DNA from 4 places in the Lysinibacillus sp. CTST325 genome. Region 3 is predicted to be linked to each of the others. Evidence: riboswitches for the same ligand, from Rfam matches in the RefSeq annotation. Region 3 holds a riboswitch; each other region holds the start of a gene.
What was found. Region 3 has a riboswitch for S-adenosylmethionine ahead of ACYQ73_RS17525 (O-acetylhomoserine aminocarboxypropyltransferase/cysteine synthase family protein). Riboswitches for the same ligand answer to the same signal wherever they lie in the genome.

Region 1 (5,231 bases), on a different contig from region 3:
AGAATCAGCGTCATAAAAGGGGATAAATAATAATGGTTAACTACTAACCTGATGGCTTATCACTAAAAGTAGGGGATGAACCTTCCTAAGCTCTTATATTTTTGGTGGACGGAATTAGATTTTTCTCAGCTTTTCAAAAGTACACAGCATGAAAGAGGGTAAATGTGTGATCTTTCAAAAACAGAGAAAGACAACGGCGTTAGATTTAAAGCAATACATTGTAAAAATGGATTTAGCGAATTGCCATTCAATAAAAAAGCAAATTGATTTGCTCAAATTGACAAAGCGAGATTTACAATATTTAAGAGCCTTTCAACCTTTTGTAGAAGGCAGTATTGATAATATTGTTAATCGATTTTATGAAATGATTGGAACTGAACGTAGTTTAGTAGATATTATTAATAGACATAGTTCCGTGGAGAAGCTGAAAATTACATTACGACGTCATATTATTGAAATGTTTAGTGGTACGATTGATGATGAATTTTATCAAAGACGAATTAAAATTGCTAAAGTGCATGTCCATATTGGGCTTAAAACACAATGGTATATTTGTGCGTTCCAAGATTTAACAGCGTCATTTATTGACTTGGTTGAAGAACATGTTAATCATCCAATGGATCAGCTTAATACAATTCGAGCTATCTCAAAAATTTCTAATTTTGAGCAACAATTGGTTTTAGAGGCGTTTGAGCACACAATTGAGCAACATCATGAAAAAATGGAACGTAGAAAAGAAGCGATAGAGCAAGAAATCGTGGAGTCTTCGGAAGGTCTTGCCACAATATCTCATGAAACGAACAATTCATTTCATCGCTTAAGTGGACAATCAGAGGAAATTAAACAACTAGCGAAAAAATCACTTCAAGTGTCGACTATGGCTGAGAGTCAGGCATTAGAAGGTCGTGAACGGTTAAAGAGTCAATCGCAAAATATGAGTAATATTATTTATTCGCTTGATGATATAGCGGAAAATATTGCACAGTTGACAGATATGTCAAAGGAAATGGAATCGATTATGAACGTTGTGACAAATATTGCTAATCAAACGAACTTGTTGGCTTTAAATGCGGCAATAGAAGCGGCTCGTGCTGGAGAAGCGGGCAAAGGCTTTAGTGTTGTTGCAGATGAAGTGAGAAAACTATCGATTCAAACAAAGGAATCTGTCACATCGGTAGCAACGTTACTACATAAAACGAATGAACGGACAGATAAACTTGTTCATTCGCTTAGTAATATTCAAGAAGAGGTAGCCTCTGGTGAGGAAAATATGGTTCAAACGGAAGGACAATTTACTAACATATTAGAAGCTATGACCGAGGCTAAAGACCAAAATGGTCAGATGGAAAAAGAAGTACAAGCAATAGTAGAAGTACTAAGTGAATTAGGTATTGCCTTTAACGAAGTGAAAAACTCAGCTGGAAAACTAGCTAGCTTTGCACAAAATTTAAATTAATTTAGAGAAAAGCAAAAGGCAAAGAAAATTGTTGTTTCCTATTTTGCTACACACTTTAAGGCACAAATAACACTATATTAACTGTTTATATATAATTTCCGTTATGGAGATAAAAGCCTCTAGCGAATATAGGCTATTTGAATATGAAAAAAATGGAGCTGTCCAATGTGCTGGATAGCTCCATTTTTGCTAAATTTGTAAAGGGTTGAACGTAATTTTCGATAAAAAAAGTTTATACTAAATAAAGAACTAAAAATAGGGGCGGTTAATATGAAAACAGTTGTTGTATTAGGTGGCGGAATTACGGGATTGTGTACGATGCATTATTTACAACGCCAAGTTCAGGAGAAAAACTTAGATGTAAAACTTGTACTTGTTGAAAAAAATACATACCTTGGTGGCAAGCTTCACTCTGCATATGAACAAGGATTCATCATGGAAACTGGAGCAGATTCTATTGTAGCGCGTCATAAAGGTGTCATGGAGTTAGTAGAGGAACTAAATTTTGAACAAAATCTTGTGTACAACGAAACAGGTATTTCGTATATTTACACAAATAATGAGCTACATGCCATCCCAGCAGACTCAACGTTCGGTATTCCTATGAGCTTACAATCTCTTGAGGAAAGCACGCTTGTATCAGAGGAAGGTAAAAAAGAAGCATTAAAGGATTTAACAATGCCGAATGAAAGGTTTACAAAGGAAAGCTCGATTGGGGAATTTTTAACGTATTATTTAGGTGAGGAGCTTGTTCAAAACCAAATAGCACCGGTACTTGCAGGTGTATATTCTGGAGATTTAAATCAACTTTCAATTGCTTCCACTTTACCGTATTTAATTGATTACAAAAACGATTACGGTAGTATTATTAAAGGTTTCGATGCAAACAGGGAACAATTTGTGAAAGCCGCTAATAAAAAATTTATTTCATTTAAAAATGGTTTATCATCACTAATTGATCGACTTGAAGAAACGTTAACGGATGTAGAAATTATAAAAGGGATTGCCACTACTAGTGTTAAAAAGCAGGAGAATCTATACGCTGTTACGTTAGCAAACGGTAAAATGATTGAAGCGAATCATGTTGTATTGGCACTGCCAAATGAAGCGGTACAAAGCTTATTACAGGATGAATCTTTGAACGGCTATTTTGAACAATTTAATACTGCATCCGCCATTACGATTTATTTAGGATTTGATGTTCCCGATAATAGATTACCAGCAGATGGAACAGGCTATATTGTGTCACATAATTCGGATGTTATCTGTAATGCAGCAACGTGGACAAGTCGCAAGTGGAAACACACTTCAGCAGAAGGGAAATTACTTGTACGACTTTTTTATAAGAGCATTAACCCTGAGTATGGGAAATTGCGTATGATGTCGGATGAAGAGTTAGCAGTTGTAGCTCTAGAGGACGTAAGAAAAAGCTTGGGGATTGAGGAAAAACCAACTGTAGTTGACGTGACAAAATGGATCGACCAGATGCCGAAGTACGACTTGGCACATCGTGAAGCGTTGCAAGGTCTCTTACGAGAGCTCGAGAAAAACTATCCAAATTTATCAATAGCGGGATGCTCTTATTTTGGGGTAGGCATAGGTGCATGTATTCAAAATGGTAAAAAAATTGGTCAGGAGCTTGTAGAAAAACTATCGTAATTGTTTGATATAAATCAAAATATTATAAATTTCGTAAAAATTATCCTTCGTTCAGTGAAATAGTCTTGACTCTATCGTTCGTAAACGATATGATTCTTTTAATTATTTAAAAAATTCATACTAAATTCTTATCAAGAGAAGCAGAGGGACTGGCCCTATGAAGCTTCAGCAACCAACTTATTGTCAGGTGCTAAATCCAGAAGACCGTGTGTCGAAGATGAGAAGGAAAACAATTACGAAACGTAAAAGCCTTCTTTTTTTATGAAAGAAGGCTTTTTTTATTTTAAAGATTAAGGAAGAGAGGTTAGTTTTATGGGATTGCTTGAAAGGTTAAAAACGCATGTTCTTACAGCGGATGGTGCAATTGGTACGGTTTTATACGGCTATGGCTTGGAGTACTGTCATGAGGAAATGAATGTACAGAGACCTGAATTAATTGAAAAGATTCATAGAGAATATATTGCAGCTGGTGCTGATATTATTCAGACGAATACTTATGGGGCTAATGCCATAAAATTAGCCCGCTATGGGTTGGAGTCTCGTGTACAGCAGTTTAATGAAGCCGCTATAACGATTGCAAAACGTGCAGCGGCAGATGGTGAACAATTTGTCTTAGGTACTATTGGGGGAATCCGTGGTATTCGAAAAAGTGATGCAACGTTAGAGGAAATTTTAGCAACCGTTGATGAGCAGGCAACTGTTTTACTTGCAGGAAATCCTGATGGCCTTTTACTTGAAACATATTATGATTTTGAAGAGCTAACGGCGACTTTAACAATGCTACGAGCTAAAACGAAATTACCGATTATTGCTCAAGTTTCTATGCACGAACCAGGAATATTACAAAATGGAATGAGCTTAAATAGCGCCTTACATAAACTTGAAGCGTTAGGTGCTGATATCGTAGGTGTTAACTGTCGCTTAGGCCCTCACCATACTATCCAAGCATTTGAAGGAGTAGAGCTTCCTGAGAAGGCATTTATGTCAGCGTATCCGAACGCCTCTCTTCTTGATTTGGAGGATGGGCGTGTCGTTTATGAGTCGGAGGCAGATTATTTTGGTCGAGCAGCTGTAGAGCTTCGTGATCAGGGGGTACGTTTAATTGGTGGCTGTTGTGGTACGACTCCAAAGCATATTGCTGCAGCGAAAAAGTACTTAGAGGAGCTATCCCCGGTTGAGGAAAAGTATGCAAAGCCAGAAAAAGTAGAGGTTGTCCGTGAGGCAGAGCCAGCAAATTATGAGCCATTACATGAAAAAGTAAAACGTGAACGCTCGGTTATTGTGGAGTTAGATACACCAAGACATTTAGAAATTGAAGGCTTTATTGAAGGGGCAAAAAAAATATATGAGGCGGGCGCAGATGTAGTCATGATGGCCGATAACTCTCTTGCTTCTCCAAGAATTAGTAATGTCGCAATGGGTGCCTTACTGAAAGAAACGCATGGGGTACGCCCGTTAACCCATATAACATGCCGAGATCGTAATTTAATTGGTCTTCAATCACATTTAATGGGACTAAATGCACTAGGGATTCATGATATTTTAGCAGTTACTGGAGATCCGACAAAGGTAGGCGATTTCCCAGGAGCAACTAGCGTTTATGACGTCTCCTCAATGGAGCTAATCCAATTAATAAAACAGTTAAATGAGGGTGTATCGTTCTCAGGGAAACCGCTTCGTAAAAAGGCGAATTTCTCTGTAGCGGCTGCATTTAATCCTAACGTACGTGTATTAGATCGCGCTGTCTCTCGATTAGAAAAGAAAATTGAACATGGGGCAGATTATTTTATTTCACAGCCTGTTTATTCAAAGGAAAAAATCGTGGAAATTTACGAGGCGACAAAGCATTTAGAAACACCAATTTATATAGGCATTATGCCAGTAACGAGCTATAAAAGTGCAGAGTTCTTACATCATGAAGTGCCAGGCATCAAACTATCTGATGATGCGTTAGCACGTATGAAGGTTTGTGGCGATGATAAGGAACGCGCAACACTAGAAGGAATTGCAATTGCTAAAGAATTAGTAGAAGTAGCAGCGGAATATTTCAATGGTATTTACCTCATCACACCATTTTTACGCTACGATATGACGCTAGAATTAATGAAATTTATTG
Region 2 (5,231 bases), on a different contig from region 3:
TCTGCCCATGCATCACGAGGATTAAGCACTTCTGTTGGTACACCTTCAATAGAAGTTGGAATGTTTAATCCGAATACTGAATCTTGAATTGTTTCAACATCAGTTAATTTGCCATCGATTGCAGCACGTACCATTGCACGAGTGTAAGAAAGCTTCATACGGCTACCAGTACCATATTCGCCACCAGTCCAACCAGTGTTCACTAAGAATACTTGTGCACCGTGCTCGTCAATTTTTTGACCTAACATTTCAGCATAAACTGTTGCTGGAAGTGGAAGGAATGGAGAACCGAAGCAAGTTGAGAATACTGGTTCTGGCTCTGTTACACCACGTTCTGTACCAGCAAGTTTAGACGTGAAACCGCTTAGGAAGTGGTACATTGCTTGCTCTTTTGTTAATTTACTGATTGGAGGTAATACACCAAATGCATCAGCTGTTAAGAAGATGATTGTTTTTGGGTGACCTGCAACAGATGGATCAACAATATTTTCAATGTATTGAATTGGATAAGCTACACGTGTATTTTCTGTTAATGAACCATCATCATAGTCACAAACTCGAGTTTCTGGATCAACAGCTACGTTTTCTAGAACAGAACCGAAGCGGATTGCATTGTAGATTTCTGGTTCTTTTTCAGCAGAAAGGTTAATTGTTTTTGCATAGCAACCGCCCTCAATGTTGAATACACCGTTATCAGACCAACCGTGTTCATCGTCACCGATAAGCTTACGGTCAGGATCAGCTGATAAAGTAGTTTTACCAGTACCAGATAAACCGAAGAATAATGCAACATCACCAGCTTCACCAACGTTTGCTGAGCAGTGCATTGAAAGGATGCCTTGTTGTGGTAACAAGTAGTTCATAATACCAAAAATAGATTTTTTGATTTCACCAGCGTATTCAGTACCACCGATTAGGATAATTTTCTTTTCAAGTGATACAATGATGAATGTTTCAGAAGCAGTGCCATCAATAGCAGGATCTGCTTTAAAGTTAGGAGCTGAAATAACTGTGAAGTCAGCAACATGAGAAGCTAATTCTTCTTTAGTTGGACGGATAAATAATTGATGAGCGAAAAGATTGTGCCAAGCATATTCATTGATGACTTGGATGCTTAATTGCGAATCTTTGTCAGCACCAGCAAAGCCTTTGAATACGAATAATTCGTCACGTTCTTTTAAATATTTTACTACTTTTACATATAAGTTATCGAACACTTCAGAAGAAATTGGTCGGTTAACTTTGCCCCAGTCAATTTTATCTTTTGTGCTATCTTCTTCTACCGTATATTTATCTTTAGGTGAACGACCAGTGTATTTGCCAGTTTCTGCACGAACTGCGCCATCTACTGTTAACATAGCTTCACCACGAGATGTAGCTTTTTCAGCTAATTGTGGTACTGAAAGTTGAACATTAATGTTACCGCCGTTTAATAATTCCTTCAGTTCGTTTGCAATTTCTACTGAATTCATCGATTAAATACCATCCTTTTTTATAGTATTCCCTTGAGTCTGGGGAGATTTTCTTAATTTCAAAAATAGTATAACACAATTGCTTAAATAATCTATACTAATTCAGAAATTATTTTTCAGATTTTATTACTTTTCAAGAAAACGACAAAAAGTAAATTTATTCGTTTTGATAATGCTTTTTACCCTATTTATAAGTGATTACACATTCACTTTCGACACAGCAAAATTGTGTTTGGAAGCTTTTGGCTAACATGGGGTTCGCACAGGATGTGAAGTTTTAGCTTGTTTTTTTATTAGTTGGAGCTTGTCTTCGACTAAAAAGGGGCTACAATCATATTCATCCACCACATGTTCTGTAGCTAACGCTTTGCTTTTGCTACAAAATGTGCTGTAAAGGGTTACACATATGTTAACACATGATGTGAGGTGGAGAGTAGGGATTATTTTGTTTTAATTTACAATATTATGCAATTTAGTTTCTGTATAAAACCCATACTTTCTTTATAAGAATACAATCAATTATGCCATGGCATAATTTTCGTCCGGAGGCTTTAGGCCAACAAATGTTTTTTGCGCGAAAGCGAAGTGCAAACGTAGCGACAGCAACAGATGTTTTTTGTAGATGAATTGCCAAAGGACGTGGCGTTCTTAGACGGAGTTCCTCTATTTCAGCGACTCGCTGAAGGAAGATAAAAATATTTGACAATGTTCGACCTTTTACGTATTATGAGATATTGAACGGATACTCTTATCCCGAGCTGGTGGAGGGTCAGGCCCTGTGAAACCCGGCAACCTGCATGAATCATTTCACGACATGCGCTGGTGCCAATCTGATGCAAGGGGAACCCCTTGAACGATAAGAGTGAAAGGTTACGAAGTCATTATTCCTTTCCTCATGTTAAGTAAGCGTGAGAAAAGGATTTTTTTTATTGTTAAAAACGAATTAAAGGTAAGTGTACAGTCCTTTCCTTATTATAATGACGGATCTTTCGAAAATCCTCGTGTTAAAAGCAGCAGCTGTTTATTTGTGCGAAAGCGTAGTGACAGCAACAATTGTTTTACTTGTGCAAACGTGCAACGACAGCAACAACGGCTTGAGAGTTCAATCCTTAGGGGCGAACTTGACATGGGTAATGAGTACCGTATTAATTCGCAAATATTATTTGTAAAAGTAATAGGAGGAAAATCAAATGACAAACCGTCGACTTTTTACATCAGAGAGTGTAACAGAAGGACATCCAGACAAAATTTGTGACCAAATTTCGGATGCCATTTTAGATGCTATTTTAGCAGAAGATCCAAACGCGCGTGTAGCGTGTGAAACAACAGTAACAACAGGCTTAGCATTAGTAGCAGGAGAAATTACTACTTCTACTTATGTAGATATTAAAGGTATCGTTCGTGATACTGTAGCAGAAATCGGTTATACACGTGGAAAATACGGCTTTGATGCTGAAAACCTAGCAGTACTTGTTGCTATTGGCGAGCAATCACCTGATATTGCTCAAGGTGTTGACCAAGCATTAGAGGCGCGTGAAGGCTCTATGACAGACGCTGACATTGAAGCAATTGGCGCAGGTGACCAAGGTTTAATGTTCGGTTATGCATGTAATGAAACGCCAGAGCTTATGCCATTACCAATTAGTTTAGCGCATAAATTAGCTCGTCGTTTAACGGAAGTACGTAAATCTGGTGAACTAGCATATTTACGTCCAGATGGAAAAACGCAAGTAACAGTTGAATATGATGAAAACAATGTACCAGTTCACGTTGATACGATTGTAATTTCAACACAGCATGATGAAGAAGCTACACTTGAGCAAATTCAAGCAGACTTAAAAGAATTCGTTATTGCTCCAGTTGTTCCAAGTGAATTACTAGATGCCGATACTAAATATTTCATCAACCCAACTGGCCGTTTCGTAATTGGTGGTCCTAAAGGGGATGCTGGTCTAACTGGACGAAAAATCATCGTTGATACATACGGTGGCTATGCACGTCATGGTGGAGGTGCTTTCTCAGGTAAGGACGCAACTAAGGTAGACCGTTCAGCGGCATATGCAGCACGCTATGTGGCAAAAAATATCGTAGCTGCTGGTTTAGCTGATCGAGCTGAAGTGCAACTAGCTTATGCGATTGGTGTTGCTCAACCCGTATCTATAGCTGTTGATACATTCGGAACAGGAAAAGTTACGGAAAGTGAAATTGTAAAATGGGTACGCGAGCTATTTGATCTACGCCCAGCGGGGATTATTAAAATGCTTAACCTTCGTCGTCCTATTTATAAGCAAACTGCCGCATATGGTCACTTCGGTCGTACAGATTTAAATGTACCTTGGGAACAAACAGACAAAGCTGACGCATTAAAAGAAAAAGCAGGTTTATAACTATTCAGCTAAAGCAATGAAGTAGCTGGAAAAATATTTTAAAATACTATTACAGAAAGGGGCTCAACATTTAAATAGCCCCTTTCACTGTTTTTAACGAAAAAATAAGCTCCTACTCATGTATGGCTCGATTGCTCGAGCAAATGTGGAGCTGCTTTGATTTAGTTAAATTAATTTTTTGGTTGAAGAGATTTATAGTATTGACCCTTTTCTACATATTCACGTATGATGCGTTCCATATCTTCTTTATCTTCATCATTTAATTCTCTTACAACCTTTGCAGGACGGCCTAGTGCTAAGCTATTTGGAGGAATGACTTTGCCCGGAGGTACAAGACTACCCGCTCCTATGAATGCACCCTCACCAATCTCCGCTCCGTCTAATACTATAGAGCCCATACCTATTAAGGCTTTTTTTCGAATCGTGCAGCTATGTAAAGTTACTTGATGTCCTACTGTTACTTCATCTTCAATAATTAATGGATATTTGGGGCTTTGATGTAAGCAACAGAGGTCTTGAATACTAACTCTTTTTCCTATAATTGTTGGTGATACATCCCCTCGAATAACTGTGTTAAACCAAATCGTTGTTTCAGCACCTATTGTAACGTCACCAGTAACGGTTGCATAATCGGCAATAAAAACGGATGGATCGATATTTGGCTTTTTACCTTTAAATGGATAGATCATTAGGATCGCCTCTTTTCTTTCTATGATGTAATATTATCGTATCAAATACGCAACTTGATGGAAATATAAAATTAAAATGAGCTAGATATTCCGATATAATCATTGTGTAATTATTTTTTAGGAGGACTATGTGAAATGTGGAAATGGGAAGCTGATGGACAAGCAAAGGCTGTGGTTGCTATTCTTCATGGTGCATATGAAAATCACCGATGGTATGCATGGCTTATTGAAAAACTTAGATTGGAAGGCTTCCACATAGTTATGGGGGATTTACCTAATCATGGAGTAAATGTAGGATTTTCTCGTGTTCACGATGAAGATTTTAAAGAATACAACAAATATACAAGGCATTTAATGGAGAATGCTTTTTCGTATAATTTACCCGTGTTTTTAATAGGACATGGGCTTGGTGCGACTCTATTACTACATACCATGCAAAAACGAAAATATGAATGCGCAGGGATTATCATAACTTCACCTTGGCTTCAGTTAAAGCTATTGCCAGGTAAACTATCAAATGCTTTAACTAGTTTAAGTGCCCTGACTGCCAATGTGAAGCTGACCCATGAAATTACATTAGAATCGTTAACGCGCAGTGTAGAAGGTAGAGATGAGATGAAAGATGAGGTTCCTTTTTCGTCCGTTGTTTCAGTGAAATGGTATCGAGAACTACAGCAAATGAT
Region 3 (5,231 bases):
AATGGGTGAAGTTTGCCCTCAGTAGCCCAGAAAAATAGTAAAATTGCCGATGTTATGATTAATCGAATTTCGGGAGCTTTTAATGGACCAAGTTCCGCAAGCTGTTTTTTGATTACTTCTCTACCACCTTCAATATTACTTGTTTCAGGCTTAATTAGTGTAATCATAATGAAAAATAGAGCGATTGACATGATGATTGAGAAGGGGGCAGCATAAAGTAACCAAGCACCCCAAGAAATATCCACACCAAACTGTTCTTTGATGAAGTTTAAAGCGACCATATTTTGAGCTGCAGCCGTCTTAATACCGATATTCCAAATAGAGACGGCTTGCACCGAGGTAATGACAAGTAGAGCAGCAAGTCGACTATCACGTGGTAAACCAAATGCTGCTACCATTCCAAGTAGTATTGGCACAACTGCGCCTGCACGTGCAGTAGCAGAAGGGACAAAGAATGCGAGTGCAATAGATACTAAAATAGCACCGAATACAATGGCTTTCGTTTTTGTTCCTACTAGTGAAAGTATCCATAGCGCAAGCCGTTTATGTAAATTGGTAATTTGCATAGCTGCCGCTAAGAAAAGAGCTGCGGCTACTAGTGCAACTGCAGAATTACTAAATCCGCTTAATGCTAATTTTAAGGCATCCGATGTTCCTAGCTCTCTCGTCGGATCGTCCATTGACGGAGCTAGCCCTAGTAAGGTTGTTACGAGAGCAATAATCATGGCAGAGCTAACAGGATAGGATACTGCTTCTGTAACCCAAAGGATGACCGCGAAAGCTAAAATAGCCAAAGCTCGTTGTCCAGCTACAGGTAAATCGCCGTTGTTAGGTAAAAAAATAATGATGATTAATGAAGCGAAGGCTAACCCAATCCAGAGTGGTTTCAAATTACGTTTCGGTTTTGCTTGTTCAGAAGTAGACATACCTTTCATCCTTTCTACAAACGTGACTGTAATTTTCTATAACATCGGCTAGTAAAATGCTTTATTAAGAAAAGTTAATTTGTCTATTTATTGTAAAAAGAACTAGTATGTGAAATACCCTCTGTTTATAGCGATAATGGGCAGTTGCGAGAAAATATACGGTCAAAGAAAATACAAAAATATCCAAAAAGATATTATTTTTTCTTTTTGAATGCTGAAGTTACTTTAGGCTCAGTTCCTAGCATCAAGCGCTTAATATTTTCGATATGCAAAATGATGGCTATAGCAAAAAGTAATAGGGCTATAGTCGTTGGGACTGTTCCAGGAATCCATAAATATGTGGCTGCACAAAAAACGAGATAAAACTCAAGTACACCGACAATTAAATAGTTCGTCACGAAAGATAAAATAACAAATAAAATGAGTGCAAATAAGCCAATTTTCCAATCAATCGCAAGTAATATTCCTATGATTGAAGCAGTTCCTTTACCGCCATTGAAGCCCATATAAAATGGGAAATTATGACCTAGAATGACACCGGCAGCTACAATATACGTGAAGAGCCAAACTTGTACTTCTGTTAATTGTGTGATATCTGCTAAATAAGCATGTGCGCCGATTATAGCTGCAACGCCTTTGCCGATATCGATCAGTGCAACTAATACGCCGTATTTCCAACCAAGGGAAAGTGTTGCGTTAGAGGCACCTGCATTGCCATGACCAGTCTTTTTTAAATCTACCCCAGATAAAAACTGAGCAACTTTAGAGCCGTGAATACAGCCAATCAAATAACCAACAAGAAGAAAAATGATAATGGCTTTTAACATAAAAGTCCTCCTTTCAAAATAAAATAGGCTCATCATTAAAAGTTAGGAATGATGTTTGTTATAACATATGCCATGAAGTGATTGGAGTGGAGACTGGGCAACTCCTTGGGGGATTAGCGATAGAGGAACGAAGGCTAAAACCATCACGTCTTGTGATAACGCCTTCGTGACCAACATCGTGTTGTTGCCGCTGCCGCTGCCGCTTCGCTTTCGCGCAAAAAACATCTATTGGCCCGAGACCCGCGAGTGAAGCGGCTTATCGGACGCCCCTAAGAAAGAGCCCAGTCGGAACGGAAATCAACCCCACATTTTGGCGATAAACCAATTAAATACCTAAAATAGTGTATGCGTTCGTAATACGTAAAAAAGCAGACAGAAGTTTCGGAAAAAATAAAATTTTAGTGTTGACAGAGAAAAAGTCTATGTTTATACTGTGTAACAACGATGGAAATTGAATCTCATACTCTTATCAAGAGCGGCGGAGGGATAGGCCCTATGATGCCCGGCAACCAGTAAGTGATGAACTTGCTAAGGTGCTAATTCCTACAGATTCTTATTGGATCTGGCAGATAAGGGGAGGAAAACTTGCAACCGCAACCCTCTTCTTAGCTGAAGAGGGTTTTTGTTTTCTACTGAAAAAATCCTCCTCATCTCCGGTACCATCGTAAAAAAATAACCATTTGGAGGTATACAATGACAAAATTTAAACCAGAAACATTGCTGTTACACGGTGGCCAAGAGCCAGACCCGGTAACAGGATCACGTACAGTACCGGTATATCGCTCAACGGCTTTCGTTTTTAAAGACACTGCTCATGCGCAACGTCTTTTTGCCTTAGAGGAAGCCGGCAATATTTACACACGAATTACAAACCCAACTGTAGATGTTTTTGAAAAACGCGTTGCTTTATTAGAAGGCGGTACAGCAGCAGTAGCACTTTCATCTGGTGCAGCAGCTATCGCGTTTTCCATTTTAAATCTTGCAGGGGCAGGCGATGAAATCGTTGCAGGTAGCTCTTTATACGGAGGTACTTATAATTTATTCGCCAACACACTACCAAACTACGGCATTAAAACGATTTTTGTAGACGATACAAATCCAGAAAATTTCCGAGCTGCTATTACTGATAAAACAAAGGCCGTGTTCGCTGAAGTTTACGGTAACCCAAGTTTAAAGGTACTCGATATTGAAGCAGTAGCAAACGTAGCACATGAAAACGGCTTGCCATTAATTATTGATAGCACATTTGCTTCACCATATGGCTCTACACCAATTGACTACGGTGCAGATATCGTTGTTCATTCCGCAACAAAATGGATTGGTGGCCACGGAACAACTTTAGGTGGCGTTGTAGTAGATGCAGGGAAGTTTGATTGGACTCGTGGACGTTTCCCAGGCTTTACTGAGCCAGATGCTTCTTATCACGGTTTACGTTATGGTATTGACACAGCAGAGGCAGCATTCGCCACAAAACTGCGTGTGCAATTACTACGCGACTTTGGTCCAACATTAAGTGCAGATGCAGCATTTAATTTATTACAAGGTTTAGAAACGCTTCATTTGCGTATTCCTAAACACAATGAAAATGCATTAGCGGTAGCTGAATATTTACGAAACCACCCATCTGTGGAATATGTAAATTACAACGGCTTAGAAGATTTCCCTACTCATAATTTAGCTAAAAAATATTTGAAAAATGGCTTCGGTTCAGTGCTTACATTTGGTATTAAAGGTGGACGTGAAGCAGGGCGTAAATTAATCGATAGTGTGAAATTATTCTCGCACGTAGCAAATGTAGGGGATGCGAAATCATTAATTATTCATCCAGCATCTACTACACATCAACAGCTATCTGCTGAAGAGCTAATCCAAACTGGCGTAACCGAGTCGCTCATTCGCTTATCCATCGGTTTAGAGGCAGTAGAGGACATCATTGCAGATTTAGAACAAGCTATTGAACAAGTAACAGCTTCGCAACAAAAAGTAGAAGCTTAATAAATAAAATACATTGGCGAATGTTGTAGCGTTTACGTATTTTCTCATTCGATAGGCCTCATTTGGTAATGCGTCAAACGTTGCTACATCAACCGCTCACCTCATTTGGTGAAATAACTGAAATTAATACCTAGTAATTTTATAAGTATTATTGACTTAATTAAATCCTTGTTTTATACTAGGGAATAAGAAAAGTGTTCGAAAGGCTACCGACCTAGAACCAATTTAATTAAGTTTTCATAAGTGCTCCCCCACTTTTGAAATATATGAAGAGGAGTAGTTACTCAGCCAGTAGCTACTCTTATCTACAAAACTGATGATAAAGGAGTGTTTTAAATGGGAAATGTGTATAGTGCGCAAAACATTGCATCTTATCTTATTTATGAATTAAATGAAGGTCATGTGTTTGTGAACAACATGTCCATTCAAAACATACTTGCGTCAGTTGAGCGTATATGGCAAGAGATCTTTGGTCATTCTGCTTTTAAGGAAATGGTTTATGTCAAAGAGGAAGGCTATACAGTAAAAGAAGTTTTCGAAGCTTATGAAAGCTATGGAGCAAATCATATTCCTCTACCTGCGACAGAGTACTATTTAAAATACGGCACATTTCAATTGGTTGAACGTACGTATGCAATACCAAATTTTACGCAAGAGGAAATAAGACTTGTACAACAAGCTTTAACACAATATCGCTATAAATTGCTAGCCAAAGCTAGTTAATTATCCCTCATATTTTTGGCTCATTCTCTGCTGCTACAGGGAATGAGCTTTTTCAATTAGACGATGAAGATATACAGAAAAATTTTTATTAATATATTTCAAAAGAACAATTTTTATGAATGTCTTTACATACATATATATAATAGAAGAAAGGCATTAATAAAGATTCGTCAATATTTGTTCAATTATTATAGATTCAAGTGAAAAATCAAATAATAAAAGGAATGAAAACGATTTCCTTTGCACGTCTACAGAAAACAAATGTCCGTCCTAGAAAGATTTTTCTTGTGAAATGTAAGTATTTACGTTACAATTTTCTTTAAGTTGAATTTTGAATTATTTGAATTTGTGTGTGTTTCAAAGGTTTATTTATCTTCATTCAGATGACTTATTCTAAATATCTGTTTGAAAACGAAGTGTTAGAAACACGGCAAATTGACCTGCTTTGTAAAGTCAGCGCACAATTCAAAATATGTACGAATTAAGCTGAGACGAAATAAATTTAATGAAACTGCGGAATGTAAGTTGGAGGGAATAACAACAATGGCAACTATAAAGGCAGCTATATTAGGATTTGGAACGGTAGGTCAAGGAATTTACCATATATTAAACGAAAAGCGAGAAGAGCTTAAAAATAAATTAGGAATTGAGCTAGAAGTAGCAAAAATTTTAGTTACAGATACTAGCCGTGAACGTGTACCAGGCACAGCGCATTTAATGACAACTAGTATGGATGAAGTCTTAGCAGAACCAGGTATGC
Region 4 (5,231 bases), on a different contig from region 3:
AGTGAAGCAAAACAAGATGCCTGGATTGCAGCGATCATTAGTGTCGTTTTAAGTTTACTCTTAATAAAGCTTTTCGTTACTGTAGGAAAACGGACACCTACCCTTACATTTGTAGAGGCTAATGAAAAGATATTAGGTCGCTTTTTCGGAAAAATAACTTCGATTGGCTTTATTATTCTATCCTTTCTTTCTGCCGGTGAATTATTATATTTCATTGGCATTTTCATGAAAACATCAGTTATGCCTGAAACACCTACGATGGCCTTTGCTTTTCTGTTCAGCATTATCATTATTTATGCAGCATTTCTAGGAATTGAAGTTTTTGCCCGTTCTGCAGAAATACTATTCCCAATGTTTATTATAATTTTTATTTTTTTTGTAGTTTGTATTTCACCATCTGTCCATATGGAAAATCTACAGCCAATAATGGAAGTACCAGCAAAATCATTATTCTTTAGTATTATTCGATTAATGGGTATTTTTTCATTCCCACTTGTCATATTATTAATGATTTTTCCTTCTACTGTTAACGTCCATAAATCCGCACAAAAAGGTTTTTACATTGGCACAATTCTTGGAGGGATTGTCTTAATTGCTATCATCACACTGGCTATCCTTGTCCTAGGTCCGGCAAATACTGCTTCTAGGACATTTCCTAGCTATTCATTAGCCCAAAGAATTTCAATCGGGAATTTTTTGCAGCGTATTGAAGTTATTATGGCAGCCATGTGGATAATATCAATTTATATTAAAACTTTTATGTTTTTTTACGCTGGGGTCATCGGCATCTCACAAATATGTAAAATTAAAAATCATCGACCGCTCATTTTTCCATTCGGAATGATTATCCTTGGACTTTCACAAATTGTTCATCCTAATATCATTCATTCAGATATTTACAATAGAGAAACCTGGCCTATTTTTTCCTTTATTTTCGCAATCTTATTACCATTAGTTTTATTACTTGTCGCGAAACTTCGCAAAATTAACGGTAATCCAGGAAGTAATACTTGTAGTACACAGAATGAAAGCGGTAGTAATAACGGAAATGCTACACAAGGTGCAGGTAGCAATAATAACGATACTTCTACTCAGAGTGATAGTAGCAGTAATACCGGAAATGCTACTCAAAGTACAAGTAGTAGTAATAACAATAATTCTACTCAAACTAATAGTAGTATCAATGCCGGAAATACTTCTCAAAATGCAAGTAATAATAACGGAAATTGTACTCAAAATGTAAGTAGCGACAATACCGGAAATTCTTCTCAAAGTACAAGTAGTAGTAATAACGATAATTCTACTCAAAGTGATAGTAATAGCGATGCCAGAAATTCTTCTCAAAATACGAGTAAAAGTAATTACGATAATTCTTCTCAAAATGTAAGTAGCGACAATACCGGAAATGCTACTCAAAGTACAAGTAATAGTAATAACGATAATTCTTCTCAAAATGTAAGTAGCGACAATACCGGAAATGCTACTCAAAGTACTAGTAATAGTAATAACGATAATTCTTCTCAAAATGTAAGTAGCGACAATACCGGAAATGCTACTCAAAGTACAAGTAATAGTAATAACGATAATTCTTCTCAAATTGATAGTAATAGCAATTCTTCTCAAAATGCAAGTAGTAGCAACACCGGTAATGCTACTCAAAATGAAAGTACTAGTAATAACGATAATTCTTCTCAAATTGATAGTAGTAGCAATACTACACAAAATGATAGCGATACCGGCAATACTCCAAACAGTGATAAAAATAACAATTCATCAGAAAATTAACAGCTTAAATGCGAAAAAAATGACGACCCTGTAATAACAAGGTCATCATTTTTATTTGAGATATTAAATATGATATTCAATTTCATCAACAAAATCCCATTCGTATGGTGTTTCTTGGTAAACATAGTAGTTCAACCAATTCGAGAATAATAAATGTGTATGGGCACGCCATGAATTAATCGGTTCATTTGCTGGATTATCTTGTGGGAAGTAATTCACAGGGACATCAATATCTAATCCTTTCGCAACATCACGACTATACTCATCAGCTAAAGTCGTTGCATCATATTCGAGATGACCCGTAATCATAATGTTTTTATTATCCTTAGATTGCACAATAAAAACACCAGCATCTTCAGAATACGATAGTAATCGTAAATCAGGATGGCTAAGTACTTCATCAATTGATACGGATGTATAACGTGAATGTGGTGCCGTAAATAAATCACTAAAGCCACGAACTAAATCCACTGTTAAATCCGTAATGACATGAGAATACACACCTGAGCATTTAGCAGGAAGCCCAATTTTACCGATACCGTAATGATGGTATAACGCCGCCTGTGCACCCCAACATATATGTAAAACAGATGTTACGTTTGTCTTGGACCAATCCATAATTTCTGAAATTTCCTGCCAGTAGTTCACTTCTTCAAATTCCATTTTTTCTACTGGTGCACCCGTAATAATCATGCCGTCATAGCGGCGATGACGAATTTGATTGAAGGTCGTGTAAAATAACTGTAAATGTGATTTACTGACATTTTTCGATTCATGTGTAGCAGTATTTAAAAATGTAATATTTACTTGTAAAGGTGTATTCCCCAATAAACGAAGTAATTGCAGTTCTGTTTTTTCTTTTTCTGGCATTAAGTTAAAAATTAATATATTTAACGGACGAATTTGTTGAGTTTTTGCTCTATCTTCTTCCATGACGAAGATTTTTTCCTCACGTAAATGTTCTCCAGCTGGTAAGTTTTTCGGAATATTAATTGGCATCTTGCATTCCCCTCTCTTTTATTTCTCTCTGTTAAAATCAATTAATCAATGCACGGGCCCTGCGCAAAGTTCATTATGTCAAACGATAAAATTAAAAAATCCCCCACATTCCATATGAGATAGAATGAGAAGGATTTTTCCACGTTCACTCTTATCTCTCAAAGGACAAATCCTTTGCTGGAATTAGCACCTTTCTAACTCTCGTTAGAGGTTGCTGAAGTGTCATCGGGCCAAATCCCTCAACTTCTCATGATAAGATTATTTAATTAAAAAGAATTGTAACATGAACAATTAAGAATATCAATAATACATAGAATATTTTGTTATTAATCATGCATGTCATTATGTAATTTGTTTAACACTAATCTTGAATGTTTACATTCATTATTTGATGGTAAACATGCTGTACTTATGTTAACATATACCTTTAGTAACAGAGAGGAACGTGAATAGTTTGATTAAAATTGAATTTCCAAAACCAGATTTAGTAATTCGCCAACGCGAACAAGATTTAAAGCCTGGAGATGTGCCAATCACACCATACCATGGTTTTATCGACTTCCATAAAATCACTCGTGAAAACGGTGGTATTTTCTTATTCTACAATGAACAGAACGAACTATTATTTGTAGGTAAAGCACGTAAAATTCGTCAACGTATTAAAAAGCATTTTGAGGACAATGTGTCACCAATGAAAAATCATCGTGATGAAATTTTCAAAATTGAAGTGTATGAAGTGGAAGATCCAATGGAACGTGAAATTTACGAAACGTACGCGATCAATTCATTCCGCGCTAAATACAATGTTGATAAAGTATTTTATTAATATGTAACGAAAAAAGAATCTGCTCGCCTTCTGTAATGTACATGACGGCTTGCAGATTCTTTTTCAATACTTTCATTCTAAGAAAAATGCTTTACGTTCTTTAGTAATCCATTCCTCAAGCTCCGTATCATCGCGCTTTAAAAGGCGGTTAACAAGCACGTCATGCCATACATAATCCTCTAATAAATAGATATGAACAGGATCATTGGTAATAAAAGCCGTTTCCTGATTTGAAGGAGAGTGACCATAAATCATTTGCTTGCCATCTACCGATAAAATAAACCAATGAGGTGTAGACGCATTCCTCGTATAGCGAGTGATACGGTGTTGGTCAACGGAAGCTAAATGGTCCTCCACATACAAGGTAATTCCATGAACAGGGATATGCTTCGCTACCTCATGTATATCTTCCCGCAATTCTTCATACATATCTTCCCACATGGATAATAAGACTTTTTTCTCCGCTTTTTTTAATAAAGACTGACAATAATTGACGATTGCCTCTTTTCCTTTTAACGTGACAACCTTATGCTCCGCTTCCTGCTCATTTACCTCCAACTTTTCTAATCGATCACTAATCGACGAGAAGTTAGATTGCCAGCGTTGCTGAATTTGTTGTAAAAACACAGCGACAGGTATGGAAGAGTATGTCGTTTGATCTGCCGTTTCTTCTTTCAGTACTAACCCTTTTTCAACAAGTACATCAAGTATGTCGTATATTCTTGCACGAGGGATACCGGAGTTTTTACTTACTTGATAAGCACTAACATGACTATTTTGGACGAGTGCAGTATAGGCCTTTGCTTCATATTCTGTGAATCCCAGTTCTTTTAATTGGGCGATTAATTCAACCATTCGATCCCTCCGTTTCCTTTATTATAAGTTAAGGCTATGATGATAAGCCAACAAAAAAATTAGTCTTTACAGCCTCGTGAAATTTAGTTACTATTTCAGTAGTAACTATCTAAAGAGGTGTAAACATGCTATTTGAAGTAGATTTAAATGTAGTCATATTATTAATATCTTTTGGATTTTTAGCCGCCTTTGTGGATGCGGTCGTTGGCGGTGGTGGCTTAATCGCATTACCTGCCCTTATGTTTGCTGGTTTAAATCCAGCAGCAGCCGTAGCAACTAATAAACTTGCCGGCACCATGGGTTCTTTGACATCAACCATTTCTTTTTATCGTTCTGGTCAGCTAGAAATTCGGTCAGTTATCAAATACTTTCCCCTAGCCTTTATAGGATCACTTTTTGGGGCTTGGACTGTCCATTTAATCAATCCTGAATTACTAAAACCACTCATGCTTATAATGCTTGCTGCTGTTGCTGTCTATACAATCTTTAAAAAAGATTGGGGTTCAGTAGCTGCAGTCAAAAATTTAAAGTTTACGCACTTAGTCCTATTCATGCTGTTGTTATTTACCATTGGGTTTTATGATGGGTTTCTTGGTCCAGGAACTGGCTCATTTTTAATCTTTAGCTTTTTATTAGTCGGCTTCGATTTCTTAAAGGCAGCAGGAAATGCGAAATTTTTAAACTTAGCAAGTAATTTTGCCGGACTTTTAATGTTCGCCTACTTAGGTCAGATTCATTATGCTTATGGTTTACTCATGGGTATCGC

Region 1: linked by a shared signal. The riboswitch ahead of ACYQ73_RS25715 (bifunctional homocysteine S-methyltransferase/methylenetetrahydrofolate reductase) and the one ahead of ACYQ73_RS17525 (O-acetylhomoserine aminocarboxypropyltransferase/cysteine synthase family protein) in region 3 are both predicted to bind S-adenosylmethionine.
Region 2: linked by a shared signal. The riboswitch ahead of metK (methionine adenosyltransferase) and the one ahead of ACYQ73_RS17525 (O-acetylhomoserine aminocarboxypropyltransferase/cysteine synthase family protein) in region 3 are both predicted to bind S-adenosylmethionine.
Region 4: linked by a shared signal. The riboswitch ahead of metA (homoserine O-acetyltransferase MetA) and the one ahead of ACYQ73_RS17525 (O-acetylhomoserine aminocarboxypropyltransferase/cysteine synthase family protein) in region 3 are both predicted to bind S-adenosylmethionine.

The regions. Positions count from the first base shown of each region.
Region 1 covers NZ_BAAFHO010000019.1:50,231-55,461, forward strand. Annotated here, with positions in the region: gene ACYQ73_RS25705 (protoglobin domain-containing protein) at 167-1,456, shown strand; gene ACYQ73_RS25710 (protoporphyrinogen oxidase) at 1,727-3,115, shown strand; SAM riboswitch class I at 3,241-3,339, shown strand; gene ACYQ73_RS25715 (bifunctional homocysteine S-methyltransferase/methylenetetrahydrofolate reductase) at 3,428-5,231, shown strand, end outside.
Region 2 covers NZ_BAAFHO010000006.1:224,669-229,899, reverse strand. Annotated here, with positions in the region: gene pckA (phosphoenolpyruvate carboxykinase (ATP)) at 1-1,472, opposite strand, end outside; SAM riboswitch class I at 2,218-2,335, shown strand; gene metK (methionine adenosyltransferase) at 2,663-3,859, shown strand; gene ACYQ73_RS16075 (gamma carbonic anhydrase) at 4,030-4,548, opposite strand; gene ACYQ73_RS16070 (alpha/beta hydrolase) at 4,684-5,231, shown strand, end outside.
Region 3 covers NZ_BAAFHO010000008.1:53,093-58,323, reverse strand. Annotated here, with positions in the region: gene ACYQ73_RS17535 (DASS family sodium-coupled anion symporter) at 1-926, opposite strand, end outside; gene ACYQ73_RS17530 (glycerol-3-phosphate acyltransferase) at 1,121-1,753, opposite strand; SAM riboswitch class I at 2,217-2,329, shown strand; gene ACYQ73_RS17525 (O-acetylhomoserine aminocarboxypropyltransferase/cysteine synthase family protein) at 2,447-3,748, shown strand; gene ACYQ73_RS17520 (hypothetical protein) at 4,085-4,471, shown strand; gene ACYQ73_RS17515 (homoserine dehydrogenase) at 5,015-5,231, shown strand, end outside.
Region 4 covers NZ_BAAFHO010000002.1:170,849-176,079, reverse strand. Annotated here, with positions in the region: gene ACYQ73_RS06305 (GerAB/ArcD/ProY family transporter) at 1-1,785, shown strand, start outside; gene metA (homoserine O-acetyltransferase MetA) at 1,849-2,784, opposite strand; SAM riboswitch class I at 2,933-3,043, opposite strand; gene ACYQ73_RS06295 (nucleotide excision repair endonuclease) at 3,239-3,610, shown strand; gene ACYQ73_RS06290 (TrmB family transcriptional regulator) at 3,683-4,465, opposite strand; gene ACYQ73_RS06285 (TSUP family transporter) at 4,591-5,231, shown strand, end outside.